One region of the Pseudonocardia sp. ICBG601 genome, then DNA from elsewhere that is predicted to be linked to it. Evidence: riboswitches for the same ligand, from Rfam matches in the RefSeq annotation. Region 1 holds a riboswitch; each other region holds the start of a gene.
The links. Region 1 has a riboswitch for S-adenosylmethionine ahead of KPL57_RS64325 (hypothetical protein). Riboswitches for the same ligand answer to the same signal wherever they lie in the genome.

Region 1 (7,227 bases):
GGGCGCGGACGAACGAACCACCACCCGCGCCAGAGCCGGGCCCGACCCGCGACCCGCGCACGCTGGCCGCCGCGGGCGACCTGCGCGGGCACTCGCCGCGCCGGTCCGGATCGCCATCGTGCTGCAGCTGCTGGAACACTCGCGGTGCGTCCACGACCTGGTGGACGCGCTCGGGTCACCCAGCCCCTGATCAGCCAGCACCTGCGGGTCCTCAAGGCCGCCGGGGTGGTCGAGGGCGAGCGGAAGGGCCGCGAGGTGCTGTATTCGCTGGTGGACGACCACCTGGCGCACATCGTGGGGACGCCGTCGCCCACGTCGAGGAGGACACGTGACGGAGACGACCGGCCGGACGACGCGGCCGGCGGTCACCGAGCGGTCCACCGCCGGGCCGCGCGGCATCCGCCCACCCGGCAGCGGGCCGCCGTCACCGCCGCGCTGCTGGACCGGCTGGACGACTTCCGGTCCGCCCAGGAGATCCACGAGGAGCTGCGGCGCGCCGGCGAGGGCATCGGCCTGACCACGGTCTACCGGACCTGCAGACCCTTGCCGACGGCGGCGAGGTCGACGTGCTGCTGCGGGTCGCGTCCGGCGAGGCCGTCTACCGGCGCTGCGAGACCGAGCACCACCACCATCACCTCGTGTTGCGCCGGTGCGGCGCCGCCGTCGAGATCGAGGGTCCGGCGGTGGAGTCCTGGACCGAGTCGGTCGCCCAGAAGCACGGCTTCACCGAGGTGTCGCACACCCTCGAGGTCTTCGGCCTCTGCGGAGCGCTGCTCGGCGGGCTGAGACCGGGCTCAGTCCCCGCAGCGGGGACGGCGGGCAGCTCCCGGTCGCGGGCGAACGGGTCCGCCGGACGCGGGTCCGGGGTCGGCGCCCACCGGCCGTCGACGAGGGCGTAGGTCCAGGCCGGGCCGCGCCGTGCCAGATCGGTCAGCGCGTCGACCAGCCGGTCGACGTCGGAGGAGCCGGTGCGCAGGCCCAGCGACGCGCGCACGCGTCGCGGCCGCCGGTGAGCCGCGCCAGCAGCGGGTGGGCGCAGAAACGGCCGTCGCGGACCCCGATGCCGTACTCGGCCGACAGCGCCCGCCGCGACCAGCCCGGCGGACAGCTCGCCCAGGGTGAACGAGACGGTCGCGGTGCGGTCGCCCGCGTCGTCGAAAGCAGGACAGGGTCCGCAGGCCGGGGGACCGTCGCCAGGCCGGCGTGCAGGCTGTCGGCCAGCTCGCGCTCGTGGGCGGGCACGATGTCGTCGATCAGCGGGTCCAGGCTCCGGCAAGCCGCTCCGAGCGCGGCCACCGGCACGAGCACGTTCGGGGTGCCGCCCTCGTGCCGCTGCGGCGACGGCAGCCACTCCGTGACCGTGCGCCGCCCGGGCCGTCGGCGACGGACACGGATCGGACCGCTCCCCCGCCCGCGACGTGCGGGTCGGCGGCGTCGAGCCAGTCCCGGCGGCCGACGAGACCCCGGCGCCGTAGGGCGCGTAGAGCTTGTGCCCGGACAGCGCGACGTAGTCCGCGTTCCACCCGGCCAGGTCGACGCGCCGGTGCGGGGCGAGCTGGGCGGCGTCGACGCACAGCGGGCACCCGCGGCGTGCGCGATCGCGCGATCTCGGCGACCGGGAGGAGCTCGCCGGTCACGTTGGACGCCCGGTGACCGCGACCAGCGCGGCGTCGGGACGGGCGGCGAGCTCGCCCGCAACGCATCGAGCGTCGCCGCCACGGTGGCGGCGGCGGGCACGACGCGGTGCTCGCGGTCGCGCCAGGCCAGCAGCGTCGCGTGGTGCTCCAGGTCCAGGGTCACCACCGGGCGGGGGACGGCGCGGGCGAGCAGGCCGAGCGCGTCGGTGGTGTTGCGGGTGAACACCACGACGTCGTCGGCGCGGGCCCGGACGAACCGGGCGACGTCGGCGCGGGCGTTCTCCACGAGCGCGGTGCAGACCTTCGAGGTCAGCCGGCGCCGCGGTGCACGCTGCCGTGGTAGGGCAGCACCTCGGCGACGTGGGCAGCGACCGGCTCCAGCGCCGGCGCCGACGCGGCGGAGTCGAGGTCGCAGTAGCGGGCCCACCGGCCGTCGACGAGCGGGACCGTGAGGTCCGCACCGACGACGCGGGGCAGGGCGTGCTGGACGGGACGTGGCAGGGCGAGGGTCATGATCGGCCTCCGGCCGATCTCGGGGACCGGCGTGGCGCACGGATCCGCGCTTGCCGACTGCGGGTGTCGCGTCGGCCCGGTCATCACCCGGGGCACCCCACCGCGGAGGAGGGTTGCCGTCCAGCGAGCCGGGGCTTCGCGCTGGCACTCGTGACCTTCGGCGACGAAACTAGCAGACCGTCTCAGATGAGACACGTGAGCATCGCCACCCCGGATAGCGTCTGACCGATGGACGGACACGCACCCCGCGCCACCACGGTCCGGCGGATCGACGTCCCGGAGTCCGGCGAGCTGGCCCAGCTCGCCGCCGTCTTCGAGGACCTGCAGTACGTGCTGCGCTGCTGCGAGCACCTGGTCACCGCCCTGGGCGGGCCCGAGTCCGGGCCGGTGCGGGTGGACGCCGACCGGCGCTGGTCGAGGCCCTGTGGACCGGCGCCCTGATCGGCTACGTGCGGTGCTTCCGCCGGACGAAGACGCTGACCACCGACGACCTGACGTCGCTGGAGCTCGACGGGGACGTCAGCGGGTTCCACGACATGGTGTTCAAGCTCCGCGATCACTACGCCTCCCGGCACGTGAACCCGCGCGAGTCGTACTCGATCGGCGTGGCCCAGTCCAACGACGGGACGCCCCGGGGCGTCGCCGTCGTCTCCACCCCGCGCCCGCTCGTCGACGAGACGACGGTCCGGCTGCTCGGCCGGGTCGCCTACAGCCTGTCCGGCCTGGTGGACGCCGGCTGAAGAAGTCCCAGAACGACGTCCTCGGCGTCGCGCACGGGATGACCGCGGGCCAGCTGGCGGGGCTGCCGCTGGTGCACCTCGACGGCAGCGGCGAGGCGGCCCCGGAGGACGCGGTGACCCGGGACGGCACTCGGACGGCACCGCGGACGGCCCGGGGAACTGATCCCCGCCGGATGCATCATCCGGCGCACAGCGGCTACCCGGTCGGGACGCATCCCGACGAGAGGTGACCTCATGACCACCCGCACGACGACGTCCGACGCCGTCCGCACCGCCCTGCACGGCCTGGAGTTCCCCGCCGGCAAGGACGACCTGGCGTGGACCGCCGAGCGCAACGAGGCCGACGCCGCGACGGTCGAGGCCCTGCGGGCGGTGCCGGCCGAGGAGCACTACGCCTCGATCGCCGCCGTGGTGGCCGCCGTGGACCTGGCCGACGACGACCCGCGCGCCAGACCGCGGGCGACACCGCGGACGAGTCGGCCGAGGAGACCGAGCAGCTTCGCGCGCAGCGGCGCACCGAGCACACCCGTCCCGGGCTGTCGGAGTCCACGAAGGACGTGGACCCGGTCAACCCGATCGCCGAGGAGCTCGGCACCAACCGCAAGAAGTGACCCGCGCGGCCGGGGCGGGCACCGCCCCGCCGGCCGGTCAGCCGCCGACGAGCTCGGCCCGCATGCTCGACGCGGAGGACACGACGAGCATGAGCAGCGTCCCCATCGGACCCTCGCCCAGCCCGGCCGCGGGGAAGGCGTAGCGCAGCGTCACGTCCCAGCCGCGCTCGCCGCGCACCACCGGGGCGTGCCGAACAGGCCCTCCCCCACCCCGAGCCCGACCGACCCGTCGCGGCACGTCGTGCTCCGGGTCGGCGGAGTCCGGCAGGTCCCACGCCACGACGCAGGTCAGGTTGAGGACGGGCAGCCCCTCCTCCAGCTCGGTCCCCTGCACCACGCACAGCACGCCGCCGTGGGCGAAGGTCAGCGCGCCGTCGTCGGCGGCGGTGACGTCGTGGAACCGCTCCAGCGCACCCTTCGCGGTGGCGAGCATCCCGGTGATCACATCGGTGCTCACGGTGTCACCCCCGTCGCGGCGTCGCCCGTCGCGGCGTCCACGGCCCCGCCGAAACGCCGGTCCCGGCGTGCGTAGATCTCGATCGCCTGCCAGATGTGGCGCCGGTCGAAGTCGGGGAACAGCGTGTCCAGGAAGACCATCTCGGCGTAGGCGCTCTGCCAGAGCAGGAAGTTCGAGGTCCGCTGCTCCCCCGAGGGAGCGCACGAACAGGTCGACGTCGGGCATGTCCGGCTCGTCGAGGTGGCGGGCCAGCATCCGCTCGTCGATCTTGTCGGGGTTGATCCGGCCCTCGGCGGCGAGCCGGGCGATCTGGCGCACCGAGTCGACGATCTCGGCGCGGCCGCCGTAGTTGACGCACATGGTCAGGTTCAGCACGTCGTTGCCGCGGGTGCGCTCCTCGGCGATCTCCAGCTCCTTGATCACCGAGCGCCACAGCCGCGGGCGCGCCCGCCCAGCGGACCCGGACCCCCATCGCGTCCATCTCGTCGACGCGACGGCGGATGACGTCGCGGTTGAAGCCCATCAGGAACCGGACCTCGTCGGGGCTGCGCCGCCAGTTCTCGGTGGAGAACGCGTACGCCGACAGCCAGCGCACACCGAGGTCGATGCAGCCGCGGGCGACGTCCATCAGCGACGCCTCGCCCCGCTTGTGCCCCTCCGTGCGGGGCAGACCACGGGCGTTGGCCCAGCGGCCGTTGCCGTCCATGACGAGGGCGACGTGGCCCGGCACCAGCTCCGGCGGGATCGCCGGGGGCCGGGCACCGGACGGATGCGGGCGGGAGGCTGGAACGGCACGTCACCGACCCTACGTCGGGGCCGATGGCCGGGCTCGGCCGCGGTGGTCGGGCTCAGTCGCGCTGGTCGGGCTGGGGCCAGGCCGGCACGGCCGGGTCCTCCAGCCGCTCGATGGTCCTCGCGCAGCCGGCGCATCCCGCGGTGCCCGTGGACCCGGTCGACCTCCGACAGCGGTTCGGACTCGTCGGGCCGGATCACCGGCAGCATCGGGATGGCCGGCCAGGCGCCGTCCTCGGTGCGGGCCCGGACCTGACGCATCGCGCGGGTCGGCCCGTCCTGCGGGGACTCCGGCATGACCTCGGTGCGGGCGGCAGCTGCTGGGTGGGCGGCACCGGGATCCGCTGCGTGGCGGCCGGGAGACGATGGGTGCGAGCGGTGTGGTCGTCGTCCGGCGGCGGTGTGTGGGGTCGGTTCACGACTGCCTCTCCGACGGGGCTGGGGTCCCCTCGATCACAGGAGGATAACGAGACCGCGCAACCGGTTGCCTGTCCTGAGCGACGTTCACCCGGTGGAGTCGGCGGAAGCGCCGTGCGCCGCGACCGGCGGCACCGCGGCGGGCGGCGCACCGGGAACGTCAACCGCTCGACGAAGCATACGGGCCGCTCACGGCAGCCCGATCGGACACCGGGCCGATCGAACTAGTCGGACAGCGCGTCCGGAGGTGTCGGCGCACCGCCGTCCGGCGGTTCGGGGCGGTCCCCGGCGCACCCGGCGCGACGACGGCGGCGGGCCGGACCCGGGCGCGGCGGTCGACCAGGGGCAGCGAGCGCAGCTGGCGCTCCAGGTGCCACTGCAGGTGCGCCGCGACCAGGCCGCTGGCCTCCGCCGGGTCGGGGTGCCCGAGGCGTCGGCGGTGTCCCAGTCGCCGTGCAGCAGCGCCATGAGCAGCGCCACCGTCTCGGGGGCCGGGGGGACCGAGCCCGGCGGGCGGCAGCGCGGGCACACCATGCCGCCCCCGGCGACGGTGAACGACCGGTGCGGGCCGGGCGTCGCGCAGCGCGCACAGTCCGACAGCGACGGCGCCCACCCCGCATGGCTCATGGCCCGCAGCAGGAACGCGTCGAGCACCAGGGCCGGTTCGCGGGCGCCGTCGGCCAGCGCCCGGGTGGCACCGAGCAGCAGCAGGTAGACCCGCAGGCTCGGCTCGCCCTCCTCGGACACCAGCCGGTCCGCGGTCTCCAGGATCGCGCAGCCGCAGGAGTAGGCCGACCAGTCCGCGACGATCGCCGGCGCGAACGCGTCGACGGTCTGGGCCTGGGTGACCACGTCGAGCGTGCGCCCGGTGTAGCACTGGACGTCGACGTGGTTGAACGGCTCCAGCCGGGCGCCCCACCGCGACCGGGTGCGGGCGCACGCCCTTGGCGACCACCCGGATCTTGCCGTGCTGACGGTCAGCATCGTGATGATCCGGTCCGCCTCGCCCAGCTTCTGCACCCGGAGCACGATCCCGGTGTCGCGGTAGAGCTGGGCCACCCACCCAGTCTAGGTTCTCCTCAGAACCCAGCTTGCGCAGCTGCTTCGGGTCCCGCTGCCAGTCCTCGGCGATCTTCACGTGCAGGTCCAGGTGCACCCGGGTGCCCAGCAGCTTCTCGATCTGGCGACGGGCGTCGCTGCCGACCCTGCTTGAGCCGGGCACCGCCCTTGCCGATCACGATGCCCTTCTGGCTGGACCGCTCGACGTAGATGATCGCGTAGATCTCCAGCAGGTCCTTCTTCTCGATCGTCTCCTCGACGACGACGGCGATCGAGTGCGGCAGCTCGTCGCGCACGCCTCCAGCGCCGCCTCCCGCACGAGCTCGGCCACGAGCACGTCGGTCGGCTCGTCGGTGAGGTCGCCGTCCGGGTAGAGCTGCGGCCCCTCCGGCAGCAGCCCGACCAGCAGGTCCGACAGCAGCGATACCTGGAGCCCGACCGCGCCGAGAGTCGGCACGACCTCGGCGAAGTCCATCAGCGCCGCCACCTCGGTGAGCCGCTCGGCGACCTGCTCGGGGCGGGCGGTGTCGGTCTTGGTGACGACGGCGACCACCGGGGTGTGCGCGGCGATCCGGCCCAGCTCCTCGGCGATGAACCGGTCACCCTTGCCGACCTTCTCGTTGGCGGGCACGCAGAACCCGACGACGTCGACCTCGGACCACGTCTCGCGCACCAGGTCGTTGAGCCGCGACCCGAGCAGGGTCCGGGGCGGTGCAGCCCCGGGGTGTCGACCAGGACGATCTGGGCGTCCGGTCGGTGCACGATCCCGCGGATCGCGTGCCGGGGGTCTGCGGGCGCGAGGAGGTGATCACGATCTTCTCCCCGACCAGCGCGTTGGTCAGGGTCGACTTGCCGGCGTTGGGCCTGCCGACGAAGCAGGCGAACCCGGACCGGAAGCCCTCGGGCCGTGCGCCGGTCATGCCGCACCGAGCCGGTCGAGGATCTCGCGGCCGATCGGCAGCGCCGCCGTCGCCGCCGGGGACGGTGCGTTCAGCACGTGC
Region 2 (7,227 bases), on a different contig from region 1:
CCGGGGACTCCCCGGCCTGCAGCACCACCGGGTGGCCCTGCGGGCTGCGCGGGGTGGTGAAGCGCCCGGCGATGTCGAACTGGTTGCCCGAGACCGCGAAGTCGCCGACGTGGCCGTCGCGCAGGAAGGTGCCCGACGCGGGGTCGGCGACGACGGCGTCGGAGCCCCAGGAGTCCCACAGCGCGCGGACCGCGGCGAGGGTCTCCCCCGCGCGCTCGTAGCGCTGGTGGTGGCCGAGGAACGCGCCGCGGCGGAAGTTCTCGCCGGTGGGGGCGTCGGAGCTGGTCACGACGTTCCACGCGGCCCGGCCGCCGGAGAGCAGGTCGAGCGTGGCGAACTTGCGGGCCAGCTCGTAGGGCTCGTTGAAGGTGGAATTGATCGTCCCGGCCAGCCCGATGTGCTCGGTGACCGCGGCCAGCGCGGCGAGCACGGTGAAGGTGTCCGGGCGCCCGACGACGTCGGAGTCGAACACCTCGCCGCCGCGGGTGCGCAGCCGCAGCCCCTCGGCGAGGAACAGCAGGTCGAGCTTCCCGCGCTCGGCGGTGCGCGCCCAGTGCTCGAAGGACTCCCAGTCGATGTGGCTGCCGGAGGCGGGGTCGCTCCAGACGGTGTCGTGGTTGACGCCCGGGAAGTAGGCGCCGAGCACGATCTGCTTCCTGCCGGTCCTGGTCATGCGGTCGCTCCGGAGAGTGCGGGGTTGAACGCGGTCACGGCGTCGACCCGGGCGCCCGGGGCGTAGCGGCTGACCGGGCGGGTCAGGCCGAAGCGCGCGCGCAGGGTGGTCTCGCCGTAGGTGGTGCGGAAGGCGCCGCGGGCCTGGAGCTCGGGCACCAGGCCGTCGACGACCGCGTCGAGGTCGGTCGGGAGGACGGCCGGGCGCAGGCGGTAGCCGTCGAGGCCGGCACGGCGCCAGGACAGCAGGGTGTCGGCGAGCCCGGCCGGGGTGGTGGCGAGGACGGCGGCGTCGGAGGAGAGCGGGTCGAGGGCGTCGAGGCGGGCGAGCCGGTCGCGAGCGGCGCGCTCGGTCGCCTCGAGGACCACGACGACGTCGCCGAGGATCCGCAGCGGCGGTGCGGTGCGGCCCACGGCGGCCTCGGCGGCCCGGACCTGGGCGACGATGCGGGCGGCGTCGTCGGCGTCGTGCGGGGTGGTGAACACGACGTCGCCGACCCGGGCGGCGAGCAGCGCCGGGGCGTAGCCGTGGGCCAGCGAGACGACCAGCGGCTGGCCCTGCGGCGGGCGCGGCACGATCGACGGCCCGGCGACGCCGAAGTGCTCCCCGGCGAAGTCGACCCGGTGCAGCTTGTCCCGGTCGACGAAGCGCCCGGTCAGGGCGTCGCGGATCTCGGCGTCGTCCTCCCAGGAGTCCCAGAGCCTGCGCACCACCTCGACGGCGTCGGCGGCCTCGCCGAACAGCTCGGCGACGAGCTCACGGGCGGCCGGGGTGTCGAGGTCGGCGCGGCGCAGGCCGGGGACGGTGCGGCGGCCGAAGTGGGCGGCCTCGTCGGCGCGCACCGAGGTCTGCACCCGCCAGCCGGCGCGGCCGCGGCTGTCGTGGTCGAGGGTGGACAGCGCCGACGCGACGTGGAACGGCTCGGTGTGGGTGGTGGTGACGGTCGGGACCAGCCCGATCCGTGAGGTCAGCGGCGCGAGGAAGGCGGCGACGAGGGAGGCGTCGAGCCGGCCCTGCACCCGGTCGGTGCGCCGGTCGGCGCCGCTCAGGTGGTCCCCGGACTGCAGCCCGAGTGCGTCCTCGATCGTGAGCAGGTCCAGCAGCCCGCGCTCGGCGGTGCGGGCCAGGTCGGTCCAGTAGCGGGCGGTGAACAGCTCGCCGGGGCGGGCGCCGGGCTCGCGCCAGGCGGCGGGGTGCCAGCCGGCACCCTCGAGCGCGACGGCCAGGTGCAGAGGGCCGTCGCCGGTGGTGGTGTCCGATGTGGACATACGGCATCGCTTTCTCGTCGCACGGGGGCACGACGGGACGACAAGGACGTCGGGGCGGCCCGCGGGACGCGGCGGCCGGGACGGGTGGCCGTCGTGGACGGCCGGGACGGGGTGGGCGGGGCGCCCTGCGGGACGCCGGTCAGGCCCGACAGGTGGCGCCCGCGACCCGCATCAGGTCGACGTGGCGGCGGTACCGGGGATGGTGCGCGGCACGCACCTGCTCGGCGACCGTGCGCATGGGTTCCTCCATCGAACCCGGCTGGAGCACCCGCTCCCGCGTGCTGCGGGGGGTTGCTGCGGCGTCGTCGAGCCGGGTCTCTCGGCCGCTCCGGATGGTGTGCGACCCGACTGTAGGTTTCCGGTGCCCGACGGTGTCAACCCGCATCACAGTCGAGTGACCTGCGCCGCAGCAAGTCTCCCGACCTGCGGAACCGCCACCCGGATGCCAGGGAAGATGTCCGGACACGCTGACCGTGTTCCTGGTTGGTGGACGCCGGGTTGTCCGGAGAGGTGACCACCGCGCACCCTGGTCGGGTGACGATGAGCCAGCGGCGGCCCTCGCGCCCCGCACGGCTCGTGGGGGACGCGACGGCCCCCGTCCCCCAGCGGCAGGCGCGCACGGCGTGGCGCGCTGTGCCCCTGCGCCCTACCGGCCTCGAGCCGTTCTGGCCGAGCCGGCGCGCGCCCGCCTACAGCGAACTCTGTCGCTGACCGGTCTCCCGTCCCGCGGGCCGTAACGCCACGCCCCCGGCGTGCGAGGCACCCGCCGGACCGGGAACCGCCCGCCGGACACCACTCCGGCCCGCCACCCGTCCCGTACCCCGGCACGCCCTCCCAGGGCCGGCCGGCCCCGGCGCGCAGCGGTCGTCCCGACCGCCCGCCGCCCCCACGGAAGGACCCCGTCCCGCGATGTCCCCGCACGTCCTGCGTCCCGGATCCCGGGCGCGCACCGCCGCCGTCCTGCTCGCGCTGCTCACCGCGCTCGGGCTGCTGGCCGGCTGCTCCCGCGCCGACGAGAGCACCACCGCCGCGGGAGCCACCTCCCCCGCGACCGAGGTCCGCCTCGGCTACTTCCCGAACATCACCCACGCCCCCGCGCTGGTCGGGGTGAAGCAGGGCCTGTTCGCCGCCGAGCTGGGGAACACGAAGCTCACCACCCAGACGTTCAACGCCGGCCCGGACCAGGTCAACGCCCTGCTCGGCGGCTCGATCGACGTCGCGTTCATCGGTTCCGGCCCGGCGATCAACGCCTTCACCAAGTCGAACGGCGAGGCCGTGCGCCTCGTCGCGGGATCCACCTCGGCCGGCGCCCAGCTGGTGACCAGCCCGGACATCACCTCCCCCGAGCAGCTCAAGGGCAAGATCATCGCGACGCCGCAGCTGGGCAACACCCAGGACATCGCGCTGAAGACCTGGCTGTCGGAGAACAAGCTCCCGATCGGGCAGGGCCCGGCCGCGGTGACCGTGCAGAACATCGAGAACCCGCAGACCCTCGACCTGTTCAAGCAGGGCAAGGTCGCCGGCGGCTGGCTGCCCGAGCCGTGGAGCTCGCGCCTGGTCGACGCCGGGGCGAAGGTCCTGGTCGACGAGAAGTCCCTGTGGCCCGGCGGGAAGTTCCCGACGACCGTCGTCATCGTCCGGACCGAGTTCCTCCAGCAGCACCCGCAGACCGTCGAGGCGATCCTGCGGGGCGAGCAGAAGGCCATCGCGCTCATCCGCGACAACCCCGCCGAGGCGAAGACCGTCTCCAACGAGGCGATCGGCGAGATCACCGGCAAGCCGCTGGCGGCGAACATCCTCGACCGCGCCTTCACCGAGCTGTCCTTCGACTCCGACCCGCTCGCCTCGACCTTCCCGCAGCTGGCCAAGGACTCGGTCACGGCGGGCATCGCGAAGAGCGAGGCGAACCTGACCGGCTTCCTCGACCCGGCTGCGGTCGACGCGGTCCGGACCAGCTCCGGGGAGACCGCCGTGGACCCGGCCGGTCTCGCCGCCGCGAACTGACCTTTCCGATCGACGAGGGGAACCACCGATGACCGTCGACCTGACCACCCGGCGCCCGAGGACCCGCGGCACCGCCGTGGAGCTGTCCGGGGTCGCCAAGACCTTCGGCACCGGCACCGGGGCCGTGACCGCGCTCAACGGGATCGACCTGCGGGTCGGCGACGGCGAGTTCCTCTGCGTGCTCGGCGCGTCCGGCTGCGGCAAGTCGACGCTGCTGAACCTGCTCGCCGGGCTCGACGAGCCCACCGCGGGCGCGGTCCGGGTCGGGTCGGCGCGGCCGTCGTTCATGTTCCAGGAGGCCGCGCTCATGCCGTGGCTGACCGCGCTGCGCAACGTCGAGCTGCCGCTCAAGCTCGCCGGGCACGGCCGGTCGGCCCGGCGTGAGCGGGCCGAGGAGCTGCTCACCCTGGTACGGCTGGAGGGCCTGGGCGACAAGCGTCCGCACGAGCTGTCCGGCGGCATGCGCCAGCGCGTGTCGCTGGCCCGCGCCCTGGCCGCGGCCACCGGCCTCGGCGACACCCACGGCGCCGGGGGGCTCCTGCTGATGGACGAGCCGTTCGCCGCGCTCGACGCCATCACCCGCGACGTCCTGCAGGGCGAGCTGCTGCGGGTCTGGCGGGCCACCGGGACGACGATCGTGTTCGTCACCCACGACGTCCGCGAGGCCGTCCGGCTGGCCGAGCGGGTCGTGCTGCTGTCGTCGCGGCCGGGGACCGTCGTCCGCGAGTGGACGGTGCCCGCCGGCGGTCACGACGCCGAGGCGCAGGCCGAGCTGCACGACGACATCACCGGACGGCTGCGGGCGGTGATCACCAGCCATGCCGCGTGAGGAGTCCTCGATGACCGTCGTCGACGACGACCGCGACTCCGCGGCCGCCGTCGCCGGGCTCGACGCGCTCGACACCCCCGTCGAGCGGACGACGCCGTGGTGGCAGCGGTTCCTGCGGACCTGGCTGCCGCCGATCGTCGCGCTCGTGGCGATCGTGGTGGTCTGGCAGATCGTCTGGGCCTCGGCGGTCACGCCCGAGTACCGGCTGCCCGCCCCGGGCGCGGTGGCCGAGGCGTTCGGCGAGACCGTCGTCAGCGGCGAGATCTGGTCGATCCTGTGGACCTCGATCAGCCGGGCCGCGCTCGGCTTCCTGCTCGCCCTGGTGATCGCCACCCCGCTCGGCGTGGTCGTCGCCAAGGTGCCGCTGGTCCGTGCGGCGATCGGGCCGCTGCTCACCGGTCTCCAGTCACTGCCGTCGGTGGCCTGGGTGCCCGCCGCGGTGCTGTGGTTCGGGCTGACCAACACCACGATCTTCTTCGTGGTCCTGCTCGGCTCGGTGCCCTCGATCGCGAACGGCCTGGTCGCGGGCATCGACCAGGTGCCGCCGATCCTGCCCCGGGCCGGCCAGGTCCTGGGCGCGACGGGCTACCAGATGGCCCGCTACGTCCTGCTCCCCGCGGCGCTGCCCGGCTACCTCGCCGGCTGCAAGCAGGGCTGGGCGTTCTCCTGGCGCTCGCTGATGGCCGCGGAGATCATCGCGGCCGGACCCGCCCTCGGGGTCGGGCTGGGCGCCTACCTGAAGAACGGCGCCGACGTGAACGACATCGTGCAGGTGTTCGCCGCGATCCTGCTGATCCTCATCGTCGGCATCGGGGTCGAGCTGCTGGTCTTCCGGCCGCTGGAGCGACGGGTGCTGCGCGCCCGGGGGCTGGCGCTCACCGTCTGACCCGGCCGTCGACCTCCCCGTCCCACGACCGGGCCGCCCGTACGAACCCGCGTACGGGCGGCCAGGTCGTGCGTGATCCGAGGTGTCCGGACGGGTTCCCGCACCCGTTCCCACCAGCCGAAACGTCGTGACTCCAATCCCAACTCCAAGGGTTGGGTTTCGAGCCCGGGGCGGTTACCGTCACCGTATGACCGTTCCGGTTCCGCTGACCACGCGCGCGCACATCGACCTCGCGCGCGTCGCGTCGGCGCTCTGTCGGTCCTGACCCGGGCACGGCCCACCGCGCCGCCCGGTCCCGCTCGACGGCGCCCCCGACCGCACCACCCCGGCGTGCCGCGCCTGTGGTGCCGGTCCGGCACCCCGGCCGGCCGGGTGGCCCCGCCCGGTGTGCGCCGCCGCCGGGCGGGCGGACCACCGCGGCTCCGCACCCCGCCGGCGCACCCGGCCACCTGACGACACCCGTCCCACCGGCCCCGTGGGGCAGACCGGTCCCACCGTGCCCGCCCGACACGGCCGGTTCCGGCGTGCCGGTACCTCCGGCACCCCACCCCCGTACCCGGCCCGTCCCCGCGACGGCCCACGAGCCCGCCACCTCCGCCCGGCACCCGCACCGCCCGGGCCGGCCGGCGTGCCCTCCGAACCCCAGGAGCCCCCATGACGACCGTCTCCGAACGGGAGCGCACCAGCTCCCCGCCCGAGGTCGAGACCCTCCGCACCCGGCACACCCGCGGACCGGACCGGGTCCCCCGCTGGGTGGTCAAGACCGCGTCCCCGGTCGTGCTCATCGGGCTGTGGCAGGTGCTGTCGAGCACCGGCGTCCTCCCGCGCGACGTCCTCGCCTCCCCCGCGACCGTCGCGGTCACGGCCGCCGAGATGTGGGCCGACGGTGCGCTGCAGAGCGCGGTGGCGGTGTCGAGCGTGCGGGTGCTGTCCGGCATCGCGATCGGTGTCGTCGCCGCGGTCCTGCTCGCGACCCTCTCCGGGCTGTTCCGCCGCGGCGAGGACGTCATCGACGCCCCCGTCCAGATGCTGCGCACGGTGCCGGTCATCGGGCTCATCCCGCTGCTGATCATCTGGTTCGGCATCGGCGAGGAGCCCAAGATCGCGCTGATCGCGCTGGCGGTGACCTTCCCGCTCTACATGAACCTGTTCGGCGGCATCCGCAACGTCGACGCGACGCTCGTCGAGGCCGCCCGCACGCTCGGCCTGGGCTGGTTCGGCCAGGTCCGGCACGTGATCCTGCCGTCGGCGATGCCCCAGTTCCTGGTCGGGCTGCGCTACTCGCTCGGCACCGCGTGGCTCGCCCTGGTCTTCGGCGAGACGATCAACGCGACGTCGGGGATCGGCTACGAGATGAACACCGCCCGGGAGTTCTTCCAGACCGACGTGATCGTCGTCTGCCTCGCGCTCTACGCGGTGCTCGGGCTGGTCGGCGACCTCGTCGTGCGCACGCTGGAGAGGGGGCTGCTGTCGTGGCGACCGGCGTTCAGCGGGCGGTGAGGCCCGTCTCGGTCCGCGGCCTGAGCCGGCACTTCGGTGACCGGGCCGTCCTGACCGACCTCGACCT
Region 3 (7,227 bases), on a different contig from region 1:
GGTCGTGTCGGCCTCTGCCAGCAGCGGGTGCACGTGCTCGCGGACCTCGAACGGCCCCAGGGCACGCCGGTAGGCGTCGACGGAGTCGAAGCGGACGGTCAGGACCCACTGCCCGGCGTCCTCGATCGCCCGGCCCGCCTCACCCCCGCGGAAGGCCGGCCGGGCGGCGAGGAGTTCCAGGGCGCGGGCCACGCGCGCGGTGAACGCGGACTCCTCGGAGGGAGACACGCGGAAGCGGCAGACCAGCAGCACGGCGCGACGATAACGAACACGCCTACCATGTCGGGTGCGGCCTGTACGGCACAGCAGCGCCGGAGGGTGTGGCCGCCGCCTCCGGAGGAACGGACGGGTCCACCACATGTCTGCCGCAGCCCAGACCACGCACGCACCGGGAGTCGGCCCGGGCGCGGACGACGACCACCACCCCGCGCCAGAGCCGGGCCCGACCCGCGACCCGCGCACGCTGGCCGCCGCGGGCGACCTGCTGCGGGCACTCGCCGCGCCGGTCCGGATCGCCATCGTGCTGCAGCTGCTGGAACACTCGCGGTGCGTCCACGACCTGGTGGACGCGCTCGGGGTCACCCAGCCCCTGATCAGCCAGCACCTGCGGGTCCTCAAGGCCGCCGGGGTGGTCGAGGGCGAGCGGAAGGGCCGCGAGGTGCTGTATTCGCTGGTGGACGACCACCTGGCGCACATCGTGGTGGACGCCGTCGCCCACGTCGAGGAGGACACGTGACGGAGACGACCGGCCGGACGACCGCGGCGGCGGTCACCGAGCGGTCCACCGCCGGGCCGCGCGGCATCCGCGCCACCCGGCAGCGGGCCGCCGTCACCGCGCTGCTGGACCGGCTGGACGACTTCCGGTCCGCCCAGGAGATCCACGAGGAGCTGCGGCGCGCCGGCGAGGGCATCGGCCTGACCACGGTCTACCGGACCCTGCAGACCCTTGCCGACGGCGGCGAGGTCGACGTGCTGCGGGTCGCGTCCGGCGAGGCCGTCTACCGGCGCTGCGAGACCGAGCACCACCACCATCACCTCGTGTGCCGCCGGTGCGGCGCCGCCGTCGAGATCGAGGGTCCGGCGGTGGAGTCCTGGACCGAGTCGGTCGCCCAGAAGCACGGCTTCACCGAGGTGTCGCACACCCTCGAGGTCTTCGGCCTCTGCGGCCGCTGCTCGGCGGGCTGAGACCGGGCTCAGTCCCCGCAGCCGGGGACGGCGGGCAGCTCCCGGTCGCGGGCGAACGGGTCCGCCGGACGCGGGTCCGGGGTCGGCGCCCACCGGCCGTCGACGAGGGCGTAGGTCCAGGCCGGGCCGCGCCGTGCCAGATCGGTCAGCGCGTCGACCAGCCGGTCGACGTCGGAGGAGCCGGTGCGCAGGCCCAGCGACGCGCGCACGGCGTCGCGGCCGCCGGTGAGCCGCGCCAGCAGCGGGTGGGCGCAGAACCGGCCGTCGCGGACCCCGATGCCGTACTCGGCCGACAGCGCCGCCGCGACCAGCCCGGCGGACAGCTCGCCCAGGGTGAACGAGACGGTCGCGGTGCGGTCGCCCGCGTCGTCGAAGCAGGACAGGGTCCGCAGGCCGGGGACCGTCGCCAGGCCGGCGTGCAGGCGGTCGGCCAGCTCGCGCTCGTGGGCGGGCACGATGTCGTCGATCAGCGGGTCCAGGCTCCGGCAAGCCGCTCCGAGCGCGGCGGCACCGAGCACGTTCGGGGTGCCGCCCTCGTGCCGCTGCGGCGACGGCAGCCACTCCGTGACCGTGCCGCCGCCCGGGCCGTCGGCGACGGACACGGATCGGACCGCTCCCCCGCCCGCGACGTGCGGGTCGGCGGCGTCGAGCCAGTCCCGGCGGCCGACGAGGACCCCGGCGCCGTAGGGCGCGTAGAGCTTGTGCCCGGACAGCGCGACGTAGTCCGCGTCCCACCCGGCCAGGTCGACGCGCCGGTGCGGGGCGAGCTGGGCGGCGTCGACGCACAGCCGGGCACCCGCGGCGTGCGCGATCCGCGCGATCTCGGCGACCGGGAGGAGCTCGCCGGTCACGTTGGACGCCCCGGTGACCGCGACCAGCGCGGCGTCGGGACGGGCGGCGAGCTCGGCCCGCAACGCATCGAGCGTCGCCGCCACGGTGGCGGCGGCGGGCACGACGCGGTGCTCGCGGTCGCGCCAGGCCAGCAGCGTCGCGTGGTGCTCCAGGTCCAGGGTCACCACCGGGCCGGGGACGGCGCGGGCGAGCAGGCCGAGCGCGTCGGTGGTGTTGCGGGTGAACACCACGACGTCGTCGGCGCGGGCCCGGACGAACCGGGCGACGTCGGCGCGGGCGTTCTCCACGAGCGCGGTGCAGACCTTCGAGGTCCAGCCGGCGCCGCGGTGCACGCTGCCGTGGTAGGGCAGCACCTCGGCGACGTGGGCAGCGACCGGCTCCAGCGCCGGCGCCGACGCGGCGGAGTCGAGGTCGCAGTAGCGGGCCCACCGGCCGTCGACGAGCGGGACCGTGAGGTCCGCACCGACGACGCGGGGCAGGGCGTGCTGGACGGGACGTGGCAGGGCGAGGGTCATGATCGGGCCTCCGGCCGATCTCGGGGACCCGGCGTGGCGCACGGATCCGCGCTTGCCGACTGCGGGTGTCGCGTCGGCCCGGTCATCACCCGGGGCACCCCACCGCGGAGGAGGGTTGCCGTCCAGCGAGCCGGGGCTTCGCGCTGGCACTCGTGACCTTCGGCGACGAAACTAGCAGACCGTCTCAGATGGAGACACGTGAGCATCGCCACCCCGGATAGCGTCTGACCGATGACGGACACGCACCCCGCGCCCACCACGGTCCGGCGGATCGACGTCCCGGAGTCCGGCGAGCTGGCCCAGCTCGCCGCCGTCTTCGAGGACCTGCAGTACGTGCTGCGCTGCTGCGAGCACCTGGTCACCGCCCTGGGCGGGCCCGAGTCCGGGCCGGTGCGGGTGGACGCCGACCCGGCGCTGGTCGAGGCCCTGTGGACCGGCGCCCTGATCGGCTACGTGCGGTGCTTCTCCGGCCGGACGAAGACGCTGACCACCGACGACCTGACGTCGCTGGAGCTCGACGGGGACGTCAGCGGGTTCCACGACATGGTGTTCAAGCTCCGCGATCACTACGCCTCCCGGCACGTGAACCCGCGCGAGTCGTACTCGATCGGCGTGGCCCAGTCCAACGACGGGACGCCCCGGGGCGTCGCCGTCGTCTCCACCCCGCGCCCGCTCGTCGACGAGACGACGGTCCGGCTGCTCGGCCGGGTCGCCTACAGCCTGTCCGGCCTGGTGGACGCCCGGCTGAAGAAGTCCCAGAACGACGTCCTCGGCGTCGCGCACGGGATGACCGCGGGCCAGCTGGCGGGGCTGCCGCTGGTGCACCTCGACGGCAGCGGCGAGGCGGCCCCGGAGGACGCGGTGACCCGGGACGGCACTCGGGACGGCACCGCGGACGGCCCGGGGAACTGATCCCCGCCGGATGCATCATCCGGCGCACAGCGGCTACCCGGTCGGGACGCATCCCGACGAGAGGTGACCTCATGACCACCCGCACGACGACGTCCGACGCCGTCCGCACCGCCCTGCACGGCCTGGAGTTCCCCGCCGGCAAGGACGACCTGGCGTGGACCGCCGAGCGCAACGAGGCCGACGCCGCGACGGTCGAGGCCCTGCGGGCGGTGCCGGCCGAGGAGCACTACGCCTCGATCGCCGCCGTGGTGGCCGCCGTGGACCTGGCCGACGACGACCCGGCGCGCCAGACCGCGGGCGACACCGCGGACGAGTCGGCCGAGGAGACCGAGCAGCTTCGCGCGCAGCGGCGCACCGAGCACACCCGTCCCGGGCTGTCGGAGTCCACGAAGGACGTGGACCCGGTCAACCCGATCGCCGAGGAGCTCGGCACCAACCGCAAGAAGTGACCCGCGCGGCCGGGGCGGGCACCGCCCCGGCCGGCCGGTCAGCCGCCGACGAGCTCGGCCCGCATGCTCGACGCGGAGGACACGACGAGCATGAGCAGCGTCCCCATCGGACCCTCGCCCAGCCCGGCCGCGGGGAAGGCGTAGCGCAGCGTCACGTCCCAGCCGCGCTCGCCGCGCACCACCCGGGGCGTGCCGAACAGGCCCTCCCCCACCCCGAGCCCGACCCGTCGCGGCACGTCGTGCTCCGGGTCGGCGGAGTCCGGCAGGTCCCACGCCACGACGCAGGTCAGGTTGAGGACGGGCAGCCCCTCCTCCAGCTCGGTCCCCTGCACCACGCACAGCACGCCGCCGTGGGCGAAGGTCAGCGCGCCGTCGTCGGCGGCGGTGACGTCGTGGAACCGCTCCAGCGCACCCTTCGCGGTGGCGAGCATCCCGGTGATCACATCGGTGCTCACGGTGTCACCCCCGTCGCGGCGTCGCCCGTCGCGGCGTCCACGGCCCCGCCGAAACGCCGGTCCCGGCGTGCGTAGATCTCGATCGCCTGCCAGATGTGGCGCCGGTCGAAGTCGGGGAACAGCGTGTCCAGGAAGACCATCTCGGCGTAGGCGCTCTGCCAGAGCAGGAAGTTCGAGGTCCGCTGCTCCCCCGAGGAGCGCACGAACAGGTCGACGTCGGGCATGTCCGGCTCGTCGAGGTGGCGGGCCAGCATCCGCTCGTCGATCTTGTCGGGGTTGATCCGGCCCTCGGCGGCGAGCCGGGCGATCTGGCGCACCGAGTCGACGATCTCGGCGCGGCCGCCGTAGTTGACGCACATGGTCAGGTTCAGCACGTCGTTGCCGCGGGTGCGCTCCTCGGCGATCTCCAGCTCCTTGATCACCGAGCGCCACAGCCGCGGGCGGCGGCCCGCCCAGCGGACCCGGACCCCCATCGCGTCCATCTCGTCGACGCGACGGCGGATGACGTCGCGGTTGAAGCCCATCAGGAACCGGACCTCGTCGGGGCTGCGCCGCCAGTTCTCGGTGGAGAACGCGTACGCCGACAGCCAGCGCACACCGAGGTCGATGCAGCCGCGGGCGACGTCCATCAGCGACGCCTCGCCCCGCTTGTGCCCCTCCGTGCGGGGCAGACCACGGGCGTTGGCCCAGCGGCCGTTGCCGTCCATGACGAGGGCGACGTGGCCCGGCACCAGCTCCGGCGGGATCGCCGGGGGCCGGGCACCGGACGGATGCGGTGCGGGAGGCTGGAACGGCACGTCACCGACCCTACGTCGGGGCCGATGGCCGGGCTCGGCCGCGGTGGTCGGGCTCAGTCGCGCTGGTCGGGCTGGGGCCAGGCCGGCACGGCCGGGTCCTCCAGCCGCTCGATGGTCTCGCGCAGCCGGCGCATCCCGCGGTGCCCGTGGACCCGGTCGACCTCCGACAGCGGTTCGGACTCGTCGGGCCGGATCACCGGCAGCATCGGGATGGCCGGCCAGGCGCCGTCCTCGGTGCGGGCCCGGACCTGACGCATCGCGCGGGTCGGCCCGTCCTGCGGGGACTCCGGCATGACCTCGGTGCGGGCCGGCAGCTGCTGGGTGGGCGGCACCGGGATCCGCTGCGTGGCGGCCGGGAGACGATGGGTGCGAGCGGTGTGGTCGTCGTCCGGCGGCGGTGTGTGGGGTCGGTTCACGACTGCCTCTCCGACGGGGCTGGGGTCCCCTCGATCACAGGAGGATAACGAGACCGCGCAACCGGTTGCCTGTCCTGAGCGACGTTCACCCGGTGGAGTCGGCGGAAGCGCCGTGCGCCGCGACCGGCGGCACCGCGGCGGGCGGCGCACCGGGAACGTCAACCGCTCGACGAAGCATACGGGCCGCTCACGGCAGCCCGATCGGGACACCGGGCCGATCGAACTAGTCGGACAGCGCGTCCGGAGGTGTCGGCGCACCGCCGTCCGGCGGTTCCGGGGCGGTCCCCGGCGCACCCGGCGCGACGACGGCGGCGGGCCGGACCCGGGCGCGGCGGTCGACCAGGGGCAGCGAGCGCAGCTGGCGCTCCAGGTGCCACTGCAGGTGCGCCGCGACCAGGCCGCTGGCCTCCCGCCGGGTCGGGGTGCCCGAGGCGTCGGCGGTGTCCCAGTCGCCGTGCAGCAGCGCCATGAGCAGCGCCACCGTCTCGGGGGCCGGGGGGACCGAGCCCGGCGGGCGGCAGCGCGGGCACACCATGCCGCCCCCGGCGACGGTGAACGACCGGTGCGGGCCGGGCGTCGCGCAGCGCGCACAGTCCGACAGCGACGGCGCCCACCCCGCATGGCTCATGGCCCGCAGCAGGAACGCGTCGAGCACCAGGGCCGGTTCGCGGGCGCCGTCGGCCAGCGCCCGGGTGGCACCGAGCAGCAGCAGGTAGACCCGCAGGCTCGGCTCGCCCTCCTCGGACACCAGCCGGTCCGCGGTCTCCAGGATCGCGCAGCCGCAGGAGTAGGCCGACCAGTCCGCGACGATCGCCGGCGCGAACGCGTCGACGGTCTGGGCCTGGGTGACCACGTCGAGCGTGCGCCCGGTGTAGCACTGGACGTCGACGTGGTTGAACGGCTCCAGCCGGGCGCCCCACCGCGACCGGGTGCGGCGCACGCCCTTGGCGACCACCCGGATCTTGCCGTGCTGACGGGTCAGCATCGTGATGATCCGGTCCGCCTCGCCCAGCTTCTGCACCCGGAGCACGATCCCGGTGTCGCGGTAGAGCTGGGCCACCCACCCAGTCTAGGTTCTCCTCAGAACCCCAGCTTGCGCAGCTGCTTCGGGTCCCGCTGCCAGTCCTCGGCGATCTTCACGTGCAGGTCCAGGTGCACCCGGGTGCCCAGCAGCTTCTCGATCTGGCGACGGGCGTCGCTGCCGACCTGCTTGAGCCGGGCACCGCCCTTGCCGATCACGATGCCCTTCTGGCTGGACCGCTCGACGTAGATGATCGCGTAGATCTCCAGCAGGTCCTTCTTCTCGATCGTCTCCTCGACGACGACGGCGATCGAGTGCGGCAGCTCGTCGCGCACGCCCTCCAGCGCCGCCTCCCGCACGAGCTCGGCCACGAGCACGTCGGTCGGCTCGTCGGTGAGGTCGCCGTCCGGGTAGAGCTGCGGCCCCTCCGGCAGCAGCCCGACCAGCAGGTCCGACAGCAGCGATACCTGGAAGCCCGACCGCGCCGAGGTCGGCACGACCTCGGCGAAGTCCATCAGCGCCGCCACCTCGGTGAGCCGCTCGGCGACCTGCTCGGGGCGGGCGGTGTCGGTCTTGGTGACGACGGCGACCACCGGGGTGTGCGCGGCGATCCGGCCCAGCTCCT

Region 2: linked by a shared signal. The riboswitch ahead of KPL57_RS73000 (putative leader peptide) and the one ahead of KPL57_RS64325 (hypothetical protein) in region 1 are both predicted to bind S-adenosylmethionine.
Region 3: linked by a shared signal. The riboswitch ahead of KPL57_RS64395 (aminotransferase class V-fold PLP-dependent enzyme) and the one ahead of KPL57_RS64325 (hypothetical protein) in region 1 are both predicted to bind S-adenosylmethionine.

The regions. Positions count from the first base shown of each region.
Region 1 covers NZ_JAHLJA010000252.1:437-7,663, reverse strand. Annotated here, with positions in the region: partial or broken gene KPL57_RS64345 (ArsR/SmtB family transcription factor) at 1-332, shown strand, start outside; partial or broken gene KPL57_RS64340 (Fur family transcriptional regulator) at 436-764, shown strand; partial or broken gene KPL57_RS73690 (hypothetical protein) at 931-1,290, opposite strand; partial or broken gene KPL57_RS64330 (aminotransferase class V-fold PLP-dependent enzyme) at 1,804-1,923, opposite strand; gene KPL57_RS64325 (hypothetical protein) at 1,947-2,150, opposite strand; SAM riboswitch class IV at 2,192-2,306, opposite strand; gene KPL57_RS64320 (hypothetical protein) at 2,379-2,591, shown strand; gene KPL57_RS64315 (hypothetical protein) at 2,600-2,890, shown strand; partial or broken gene KPL57_RS73685 (DUF2795 domain-containing protein) at 3,125-3,241, shown strand; gene KPL57_RS69030 (hypothetical protein) at 3,208-3,501, shown strand; gene KPL57_RS64305 (hypothetical protein) at 3,539-3,934, opposite strand; partial or broken gene KPL57_RS64300 (isoprenyl transferase) at 3,955-4,703, opposite strand; gene recO (DNA repair protein RecO) at 5,357-6,226, opposite strand; partial or broken gene era (GTPase Era) at 6,252-7,146, opposite strand; gene KPL57_RS64285 (hypothetical protein) at 7,143-7,227, opposite strand, start outside.
Region 2 covers NZ_JAHLJA010000152.1:487,957-495,183, forward strand. Annotated here, with positions in the region: gene KPL57_RS52640 (NtaA/DmoA family FMN-dependent monooxygenase) at 1-673, opposite strand, end outside; gene KPL57_RS52645 (LLM class flavin-dependent oxidoreductase) at 670-1,941, opposite strand; gene KPL57_RS73000 (putative leader peptide) at 2,081-2,179, opposite strand; SAM riboswitch class I at 2,185-2,280, opposite strand; gene KPL57_RS52650 (ABC transporter substrate-binding protein) at 2,851-3,945, shown strand; gene KPL57_RS52655 (ABC transporter ATP-binding protein) at 3,974-4,774, shown strand; gene KPL57_RS52660 (ABC transporter permease) at 4,764-5,660, shown strand; gene KPL57_RS73005 (putative leader peptide) at 5,848-5,925, shown strand; gene KPL57_RS52665 (ABC transporter permease) at 6,315-7,160, shown strand; gene KPL57_RS52670 (ABC transporter ATP-binding protein) at 7,133-7,227, shown strand, end outside.
Region 3 covers NZ_JAHLJA010000253.1:839-8,065, reverse strand. Annotated here, with positions in the region: gene KPL57_RS64410 (antibiotic biosynthesis monooxygenase) at 1-252, opposite strand, end outside; gene KPL57_RS64405 (helix-turn-helix transcriptional regulator) at 359-736, shown strand; gene KPL57_RS64400 (Fur family transcriptional regulator) at 733-1,185, shown strand; gene KPL57_RS64395 (aminotransferase class V-fold PLP-dependent enzyme) at 1,194-2,552, opposite strand; SAM riboswitch class IV at 2,596-2,710, opposite strand; gene KPL57_RS64390 (hypothetical protein) at 2,784-3,464, shown strand; gene KPL57_RS64385 (DUF2795 domain-containing protein) at 3,536-3,913, shown strand; gene KPL57_RS64380 (hypothetical protein) at 3,952-4,344, opposite strand; gene KPL57_RS64375 (isoprenyl transferase) at 4,365-5,165, opposite strand; gene KPL57_RS64370 (hypothetical protein) at 5,219-5,581, opposite strand; gene recO (DNA repair protein RecO) at 5,805-6,641, opposite strand; gene era (GTPase Era) at 6,662-7,227, opposite strand, start outside.